Regions from separate parts of the Kitasatospora sp. NPDC052896 genome, predicted to be linked through region 1. Evidence: predicted binding sites of a transcription regulator. Region 1 holds the regulator's gene; each other region holds the start of a gene.
What was found. The regulator HspR, encoded in region 1, represses chaperone genes until heat shock. The targets are predictions, from matches to a motif close to TTGAGNNNNNNNNNCTCAA.

Region 1 (3,272 bases):
GAAACTCCGGGGCCGGCGGGCTAGGAGTTGTTCGGGGTTCCCGGCGGGTCGCTGGAACGAGCTATCGCGTATCCCAGTTGGAACAGCGACTCGACGTTGTATTCCTCGCGCAGTTCGGCGATGTGCCGGGCGAGAGTTCGCTCACTGATCCCCAGCCGCCGTGCGATCACCCGGTGGTTGGTGCCGTCCAGCAGCAGGTCGACGATGGTCTTGCGTAGTTGCGACACGACCTGTTGGGGAACGGACCGTCCCCCGTCGAAGACCAGTGCGCGCCGCCAGTTGCGCTCGAAGACGTCCTCGGTGAGGCAGGTCACCACGGCCCGGTCGCGGATGAACGCCGCGAGGCTCATGTCGTTCGCCACCGGAATGACGGCCAGTGCCCGGTCCACCACGATCAGCCTGGTGTAGGGCTCGTCCAGGGTGCGGAACTCGCCGCCGGCCTGGGTGACCGTGGCCACGTAGTCCCGGGTGGGCCCGTGGTAGCGGGTGCTCGCGTGGTAGATGGTCCGGGCGGCCACCCCGCGCCGCAGGTCCTGCAGGTCGCTCGCCATGCTGCCGGCGAGTTGCTCCGGAGGCCGCGGGCCACCGGGCTGGGCGGCCAGCACCTCCTCCTTGGCCTTGACCACGGCATGCCGCAACTTCTGGTTGATCAGTGCTTTGCCGCGCACATATTCAATGGTCCCGCCGCCCTGCGACGGGGAATGGAATGCGTCGGCGAGATCCTGGAGTTCGGCCGGCAGGGAGATTGCCCGGGAAAGCATGCCGAGCGCCTGCTGCTGCCAGTCGGTGCTCAGTCGGGTGGCCAGGTGCTTGGGATCCACTGCGACGAGTTGGCCGGGATCATCGAGATCGACCACCAGGAGGCCGATTTGTATCAGCTCGTCGAGGTAGATCTTTTCCGGGACGGTGGCCGTCGCCGGGTCGATCCGGCCGTCCGAGCGGATGATCGACAGATAGAGTTCGCGTGCAGACGACGAAAGGGCAGCCGTGCCGGCAACGGACATGCCTGGCTCGTCCCGCATATTCATCCTCGGCTCCTCACCCCCCGTGCTCCCGGCTGACCAGTCTCGCAGGCCATGAAGCCGCCGGCACCCCCCGGAGGGAGGGTAACCGGCGGCTGATCACTGCTGAGGGGTCTACCTGCGCGGACGCCAGACCACCAGGGCGCTGGACTGCTGGGCCGGCTGGTACGGCACCAGGTCGCGGCGGTAGGAGGCGTGCACCGCGGCCTCCCGGGCCTGGAGCGTGCTGGCGGCGCCCTCCAGCGAGGCGGCCAGCTCGCCGATCCGGGCCTGCAGCGCGGCGACCTGGTTCTCCAGCTCGATGATCCGCTTGATCCCGGCCAGGTTGATGCCCTCGTCCTGGGAGAGCCGCTGCACCTCGCGCAGCTGCTGGATGTCCCGGGCCGAGTAGCGCCGGCCGCCACCGCCGGTCCGGTCCGGGCGGACCAGGCCGAGCCGGTCGTACTGCCGCAGGGTCTGCGGGTGCAGACCGGAGAGCTCGGCGGCCACCGAGATCACGTAGACCGGGGTGTCCTCGGTGAGCGCGTAGCCGGCCGCCGCGGACCGCCGGGGCGGTGGTCCGCCCGGCAGTCCCTCCCCGAGGCCCACGCCGATGGAGTCGGGGTTCATGTCACATCACGCTCCCTCCGCCGCCTTGAAGAGGGCGGCTCGCGGATCCTGAGCAGCGGTGGCCTCGCGGTACTGCTCCAGTGCCGTCAGGGCCTCGCCGGTGGTGTGCTGGGGAACCGTCACCTCGACGGTGACCAGCAGGTCGCCGCGGGTGCCGTCCTTGCGGGTGGCGCCCTTGCCACGAGCCCGCAGGGTGAGGCCGTTCGCGCTGCCCGGGGGCAGCTTGAGCTTGACCGCCGGCCCGTTCAGCGTCGGTACGTCGATGGTGCCGCCCAGCGCGGCCTCCGGGAAGGAGACCGGCACGGTCACCGTGAGGTTGTCGCCCTTGCGCCCGAAGACCGGGTGGCCGTCGACGTGGACCGTGACGTAGAGGTCGCCCGGCTGGCCGCCGCGCTCGCCCTGGGCCCCCTTGCCCTTGAGCCGGATCCGCTGGGCGTCCTGCACCCCGGCCGGGATCCGCACCTGCATGGTGCGGGCCGAGCTGGCCCGCCCGCTGCCGTGGCAGTCCGCGCACGGGTCGTCCACGATCATGCCGCGGCCCTTGCAGTCCCGGCAGGGCTCGGAGAGCGCGAAGGCGCCCTGGCCCCGGCTCACCGTGCCGGCGCCGACACAGGTCGGGCAGACCCGCGGGGTGGTGCCGGCCTTGGCGCCGGTGCCCGCGCAGGAGCGGCAGGCGGCCTGGCTGGTCATTCGCAGCGGGACGGTGGCGCCGTCCACCGCCTCCTCGAAGCTGAGTGTCACCTCGGTCTCGACGTCGGCCCCGCGCCGCGGCTGGGCAGCCCGCCCGCCGCGGTTGAAGAGCCCGCCGAAGACGTCGCCGATGCCGCCCCCGCCGCCGCCGCCCTGGGTGCCGCTGAAGAGATCGCCGAAGTCGAAGCTGTAGCCGCCGCCGTTGGTGCCGCCGCCGCGCAGGCCGCCGGAGCCGAAGAGGCTGCGCGCCTCGTCGTACTCCTTGCGGCGCTTGTCGTCCGAGAGCACGTCATAGGCCTCGGAGATGTCCTTGAACCGCTCCTCGGCCTTGGCGTCGCCCTTGTTGGCGTCCGGGTGGAACTCGCGGGCGAGCTTCCGGTAGGTCTTCTTGATCTCCGCGGTGGTGGCGTCCTTGGGCACACCGAGGACCTTGTAGTAGTCCTTCTCCACGTAGTCCTTCGCACTCACGGCAGCAGCCACCTCCCAGGATGTGTCGATACGGCGCTGCGGAGCCGCGCGTCACGAGTCGTGACGCGCGACCCCGCAGCGCACAGCGTGTCAGTTGTCGGCCGCACCGTCAGCCTCGGGGGCCTCCGGGTCCGGGCCGCCGGTGGACTGACTGCCCGGCTGCGGTTCCGCGACGGCCACCATCGCCGGGCGGATGATCCGCTCGCCGATCCGGTAGCCGGGCTGGAGGACCTGCACACAGGTGTCCTCGGTGACCTCCGAGGAGTAGCTGTGCATCAGCGCCTCGTGCAGGTTCGGGTCGAAGGGCTCGCCCTCCTTGCCGAACTGCTGCAGCCCGAGCTTGGCGACCACGGTCTCCAGCGACTCGGCGACCGACTTGAAGCCGCCGGTCACCTCGCCGTGCTCGCGGGCCCGACCGATGTCGTCGAGCACCGGGATCAGCGACTCCAGGATGTTGGAGACGGCGATCTCGCGCACCGTCAG
Region 2 (3,272 bases), on a different contig from region 1:
GGCCTCGACGTAGAGCACGTCGCCGCCGGCGCCGGTGACCGCCAGCCCGGTGGCCACCCCGGGGACGGCGGTGCGCCGCTCGGTCGGCGCCTGCGCGGCCTCCGGCACGTGGTGCGGCCGGCCGATCAGCCCGCGCAGTTCCTCGGCGCCGATCGCCACCGGCAGCTCCCGCTCGCCCAGCTCGCTCTGCGCGGCGACCTTGCGCAGGATCCGGGCGACCGCCCGTTCCAGGTTCCGGACGCCGGCCTCCCGGGTGTACTCGCCGGCCAGCCTGCGCAGCGCGTCCTCCCCGACCGTGACGTCCTCGACGCCCAGGCCGGCCCGCTCCAGCTGGCGCGGCAGCAGGTGGTCACGGGCGATCACGACCTTCTCGTCCTCGGTGTAGCCGTCCAGCCGGACCAGCTCCATCCGGTCCAGCAGCGGCTCCGGGATCGCCTCCAGCACGTTGGCGGTGGCCAGGAAGACCACGTCCGAGAGGTCCAGCTCGACCTCCAGGTAGTGGTCCCGGAAGGTGTGGTTCTGCGCCGGGTCCAGCACCTCGAGCAGGGCCGCCGCCGGGTCGCCGCGGTAGTCCGAGCCGACCTTGTCGATCTCGTCGAGCAGCACCACCGGGTTCATCGACCCGGCCTCCTTGATCGCCCGGACGATCCGGCCGGGCAGCGCGCCCACGTAGGTACGCCGGTGGCCGCGGATCTCCGCCTCGTCCCGGACCCCGCCGAGCGCCACCCGCACGAAGTCGCGGCCCATCGCCCGGGCCACCGACTCGCCGAGCGAGGTCTTGCCCACGCCGGGCGGCCCGACCAGGGCCAGCACCGCGCCGCCCGCCCGGCGCCCACCGCCCTGGACCGAGGCGCCGGGCACGGCCGCTCCGGTCCCACCGCCGCCGGCCGTGCCGAGCCCCTGGTCGGCCCGCCGCTTGCGGACCGCCAGGTACTCCACGATCCGGTCCTTCACGTCGGCCAGGCCGAAGTGGTCGGCGTCCAGCACCGCGCGGGCACCGGCGATGTCGTAGGTGTCCTCGCTGCGCCTGTTCCAGGGCAGCTCCAGCACGGTGTCCAGCCAGGTGCGGATCCAGCTGCCCTCCGGCGACTGGTCGGAGGAGCGCTCCAACTTCTCGACCTCCTTGAGCGCGGCCTCGCGGACCTTCTCGGGCAGGTCCGCGGCCTCCACCCGGGCCCGGTAGTCGCCCTCCTCGTCGGCCGGCTCGCCGTTCAGCTCGGCCAGCTCCTTGCGGACCGCCTCCAGCTGGCGGCGCAGCAGGAACTCCTTCTGCTGCTTGGCCACGCCCTCCTCGACGTCCTTGCGGATGGTGTCGTTGACCTCCTCCTCGGCGAGGTGGTCGCGCAGCAGCTGCAGGGCGAACTCCAGCCGGGCGGTCTGGTCGGCCTCCAACAGCACCTTGAGCTTCTGCTCGGCGGTGGCGAACGGCGCGTAGCCGATGTTGTCGGCCAGCTCGCCGACCCCCTCGATCTGTGCCACCCGGTCGACCACCTGCCAGGCGCCGCGCTTGCGCAGCCACTGCGCGGAGAGCGCCTTGTACTCCTTGACCAGCTCGGCCGTCCGGCCCGGCAGCGGCTGCGACACGACGGACTCGCGGAACGGGACGGTCTCCACCCAGAGCGCGGCGCCCGGGCCGGTCGTCCCGGAGCCGATCCGCACCCGGTGCACCGCGCGCACCAGTGCGGCCGGATCGCCGTCGGCCAGCCGGCCGACCTGCTCGACGGTGGCCAGCGTGCCGACCGCGCCGTACGAGCCGTCCAGCCGGGGAACCAGCAGCACCTGCGGCTTCCCCCCGTCCACCGACATCCGCGCGGCGGCCCGGGCGGCCTCGACGGCGGCACGCACCTCGGTGTCGGACAGGTCCAGCGGCACCACCATGCCCGGCAGGACCACCTCGTCGTCGAGCGGCAGCACGGGCAGGGTGAGCGAAGCGGACGTCGATGCCATGATCTCTCCCCAGTCAGCGAACTTGAGTCGATCTGACTAAGGCCGGGGTGCCCGAGGATGTTCCCCGACGCTTGTTCGCCCTGAGCGATCAGCCCGGGACGCCCCGGAAGCGGGGAGAAGAAGGGGGGAGGAAAAGAGAGCGGGCTACACCCGGTCGAGGGCGGGCCGGGGCAGCGGACCGCGCAGCGGCCGACGACCGCGAGGGCGCCGCGGCCGGCGGATCGGCCCCCAGAGCGCGATGCCCACCAGCAGCGCGGTGGGGTGCCCGATCGCGGTGACCAGATCCTGGTCGCTCAGGATCTGGTGCGCGACCAGCAGGAAGGCCCCGACCAGCGCGGCGATCCGTCCCCGGACCGGCAGCAGCCCACTGAACGCGCCCAGGCAGCACAGCACCCCGTAGCTGACCCCGATGTCCAGCTCGTCCAGGGCGCTCGCGCCGAGGTGTCCGGTGGCCACCGCCACCGCCACCACGGCCTGCGAGAGCAGCGTGCCGACGACGTGCCCGGCGGCGAAGACCCCGATGGCCCGCAGCGAGCCGATCCGGCGCTCCAGCGGCGCCACGGTGAAGGCGAAGGCCCAGAGGTAGGGCATCCAGACCGGCCCGGCCACCCAGAGCCCGCTCATCAGCAGCGAGCGCAGCGGCGTGTGCAGCAGGTGGTGCCCGTCGGTGCTGGACATGGTCTGCAGCTGGTGCACCAGGACGGGGTCGCCGAAGTGCGCGAAGAGCGTGGTGCCGGCCAGCACGACCAGGTAGAGCAGCGCGAAGGGGTTGCGCCGGGGCGTCGGCACCCGTGCCAGCACCCAGAACAGCGGGCCGCTGCGCAGGCCGAGCCGCAGCGCCGCGTAGGGAGCCGCCGTCGGGCGGTCTCCGGCCTCGTCCGCCGGCTGTGCCATCGCGCCTCCGTTCCGTCCGACCGCTCGCGCCCCCGCCAGCCACGCGGGGCGCGCCGTTGGACGACAACCGATCCCACCCACCGTACGGCGCGCATCTGAAAACCAGCTGAGGATCCGGCCCGCCCTGCTCCGAGCGGGAGTTCGGGATCCGGTCCGTACCAACCCCCGGCGCCGGGAGCTCGCTGGGAACTCGCTGGGAGCCCGCCGGGAAAGCACCCCACATCGTGGAGTCTGCCATCCCCGAAGCAGATACACACCGTTACGGCAGATCGACATCGCCGGGTAAGGTAGCGGCCCGTGCCCGTCCCCGGGGTGCGGCCCTGGGCCTGTGCGCCCGCAAATCCACGGTCCGCCTACCGGGGTGCACCTGCTGTCCGTACGCTGCGAAGTGAGCGCGCGGGACCGGCGGTTGGGAAGCCACCGGTCCGGCC
Region 3 (3,272 bases), on a different contig from region 1:
CGAGGTCCTTCGCGCCGACGTGCATGATGCCGTTGGCGTCGATGTCGAAGGTGACCTCGATCTGCGGCAGGCCGCGCGGGGCCGGCGGGAGGCCGGTCAGCTCGAACATCCCGAGCTTCTTGTTGTAGGCCGCGATCTCGCGCTCGCCCTGGAAGACCTGGATCTGCACGGAGGGCTGGTTGTCCTCGGCGGTGGTGAAGATCTCCGAGCGCTTGGTGGGGATCGTGGTGTTGCGCTCGATCAGCCTGGTCATGATGCCGCCCTTGGTCTCGATGCCCAGGGACAGCGGGGTGACGTCCAGCAGCAGGACGTCCTTGACCTCGCCCTTCAGCACACCGGCCTGCAGTGCGGCGCCGATCGCGACGACCTCGTCCGGGTTGACGCCCTTGTGCGGCTCCCGGCCGGTGAGGGACTTGACCAGGTCGGTCACCGCGGGCATCCGGGTCGAACCGCCGACCAGGATCACGTGGTCGATGTCGGAGACGTTGATCCCGGCGTCCTTCACCGCCTGGTGGAACGGGGTCTTGCAGCGCTCCAGCAGGTCCGCGGTCAGCTGCTGGAACTGGGCCCGGGTGAGCTTCTCGTCCAGGTGCAGCGGGCCCTCGGCGGAGGCCGTGATGTAGGGCAGGTTGACGCTCGTCTCGGCGGCGGAGGACAGCTCGATCTTGGCCTTCTCGGCCGCCTCGCGCAGCCGCTGCAGCGCCATCTTGTCCTTGGACAGGTCGACGCCGTAACCGTTCCTGAACTGCTTGACCAGGTGGTCGACGACCCGCTGGTCCCAGTCGTCACCGCCCAGGTGGGTGTCGCCGTTGGTGGACTTCACCTCCACCACGCCCTCGCCGATCTCCAGCAGCGAGACGTCGAAGGTGCCACCGCCCAGGTCGAAGACCAGGATGGTCTGCTCGTTCTCCTTGTCCAGCCCGTAGGCCAGCGCGGCGGCGGTCGGCTCGTTGACGATCCGCAGCACGTTCAGGCCCGCGATCTCGCCGGCCTCCTTGGTCGCGGTGCGCTGGGAGTCGTTGAAGTACGCGGGCACCGTGACCACCGCGTCGGTCACGTCCTCACCCAGGTACGCCTCCGCGTCACGCTTCAGCTTCTGCAGCACCCGCGCCGAGATCTCCTGCGCGGTGTACTGCTTGCCGTCGATGCTGCCCTGCTCCGGGAACCGCCAGCCGGCCTCGCCCATGTGCCGCTTCACCGACCGCGCGGTGCGCTCCACGTTGGTGACCGCCTGCCGCTTGGCGATCTCGCCGACCAGCACGTCGCCGCCCTTGGCGAAGGCCACCACGGACGGTGTGGTCCGGGCGCCCTCCGCGTTGGGGATGACGGTCGGCTCACCGCCCTCCAGGACGCAGACCACCGAGTTCGTGGTCCCCAGATCGATACCGACTGAGCGAGCCATCTCAAGATCTCCCTCCTCCAGTCCGGTGTACCACCGGGCCTGGGCGGACGGCACACCCCCGGTGGCACCCGCCGCCCTCCGCCGAGGGGCGGGCCGCAGCCGCCAGGGGCCCTCATGAAACTTGAGTCCAATGCTATCAAGTTTGCTCGCGAACGCCTGGAGGGTGGCTCCGCGGCCACCTGTCCCGTCAGGTCTGCCGGTCGGCCTGGAGGGAGCTCAGTGTCTGTTCGAAACCGCTGATCAGCGTGGACAGGCCGGTCTCGAAGGCCAGTTCGCTGAAGTCGGACGGGGCGTTCAGCAGGGGCTCCAGGCCGGGCGGAAGTCCGGTGGCCGGCAGTGACGCCGCGCGCGGCAGGCCGAAGTCGAGGGCCGCGCCGGCGAGGAAGTACTCGACGCACTGCACGATCGGCACCAGGTGCTCCTGCGGCCAGCCGGCCTCGCGCAGCACGGCGAAGGCGTTGGCGTAGCCCCGGAGTGCGGCGAGGGACTGGGTGGGACGTGTCACCAGCAGCGGCACCATGTGGGGATGGGCGGCGAACGCGGCGCGGTAGGAGCGTGCCCAGCTGTCCAGCGCGGCCGTCCACGGACGGATGCCCGGATCGAGCTCCATCTCGGCGACGATCAGGTCGCAGATCCCGTCGACGATCTCCTCGCGGCTCGCGACGTAGTTGTAGAGGGACGGCCCCCTGACGCCCAGTCGGGCCGCGATCCGGGTGGTCGACAGGGCCTCCGCCCCCTCCTCGTCGACCAGTGCGAGAGCGGCCCGCATGATCCCCTCCCGGGTCAGCAACGGCCGTGGCGGTCTGCCCATCGCGCTCTCGTCTCGCCTTCTGACCTCGTCGGACCCGGAGTTGGGCCGCGAACGCGGACTAGTGTACGTTCTCGCCCAGGCAAAACTACTGGCTCTAGTTTTAGGGGGGCGCCAGGGGGTTCGCGTCCGGTGTCGCACATCTGACACCGGGTCGGGTCGTGCGGCGCGATGCGCCCCGCGCGGTCCTGGCCGACGGCGGAACCCGGCCACCTCCAGCGCTCTCCCGCGACGTGCCGGAAGCCACCCGGGGTCCTCCCCGCGGTGGGCCTTGCCGACGCCGTATCTGGCATGCCCCTGACACATCGGGGGTGGCCGACCTCCCTGCCCGCCTTACGCCGAAGGTGACCCTCCGCATGTCCACGCGCACCCTCGCGCTGCCCGCGCTCGCCGCGTCCGTCGTCCTCTCGCTCAGCGCCTGCGACCCGACGACGCCGGCCGCCCAGTCCACCGCCGCCGCCCCGGCCGCCGCCGCCTCGGCCGACGCGACCTGGCCGGACACGGCGGCGCCCACCGGAAACCCGGGGGTGACCCTGGTGACCCCGGCCGCCGACCAGGCGTCAGCCACACCGTCGGTGGAGCCCGCCGCCCACCCGAGCGCCTCCGGTGCGTCCAAGCCGGCACCGGCCGATCCGTCCCCGTCCAAGGCGCCCACCGTGGCCGGCACCCCCGACCTCAAGCTGGACTCCTACAACCAGCAGACCGGCAAGGCCGTCCTGGCCGTCGCCGTCGCCGGCGCCGGCAAGGGAGCCACCCCCAGCCCGGCCGCCTCGGCCGCGGCCGCCGCCGCGCTCCAGACCGGCCAGCTGATCGACAGTCCGCCGTCGGCCGCCGCCCCGCACGGCGCGCTGCTCGCGATCACCGGCGTCCAGCCGGCCGGCGACGGGAAGGTGGCGGTCAGCACCCGCCCGGCCACCATCTCCGAACTGCTCGGCCAGACCTGGGCCAACGTCAGGAGCGCCCTCGACCCGCACCAGATCCAGCTCACCCCGAAACTCAAGGACCTCAAGGTCTCCTACGTCCCCAACCCCGACGGCGGCAACGGCTCCGCCTCGGCCGCGC

Region 2: lon (endopeptidase La) is a predicted target of HspR. The motif match lies at 1,970-1,988, and genes of this name have one in related genera.
Region 3: dnaK (molecular chaperone DnaK) is a predicted target of HspR. The motif match lies at 1,524-1,542, and genes of this name have one in related genera.

Annotation. Positions count from the first base shown of each region.
Region 1 covers NZ_JBITZU010000001.1:903,201-906,472, reverse strand. Annotated here, with positions in the region: gene ACIGXM_RS04255 (helix-turn-helix domain-containing protein) at 21-1,022, opposite strand; gene ACIGXM_RS04250 (heat shock protein transcriptional repressor HspR) at 1,137-1,631, opposite strand; gene dnaJ (molecular chaperone DnaJ) at 1,638-2,789, opposite strand; gene grpE (nucleotide exchange factor GrpE) at 2,880-3,272, opposite strand, start outside.
Region 2 covers NZ_JBITZU010000002.1:157,989-161,260, forward strand. Annotated here, with positions in the region: gene lon (endopeptidase La) at 1-1,947, opposite strand, end outside; gene ACIGXM_RS06870 (rhomboid-like protein) at 2,092-2,841, opposite strand.
Region 3 covers NZ_JBITZU010000010.1:105,812-109,083, forward strand. Annotated here, with positions in the region: gene dnaK (molecular chaperone DnaK) at 1-1,402, opposite strand, end outside; gene ACIGXM_RS21780 (TetR/AcrR family transcriptional regulator C-terminal domain-containing protein) at 1,590-2,171, opposite strand; gene ACIGXM_RS21785 (hypothetical protein) at 2,567-3,272, shown strand, end outside.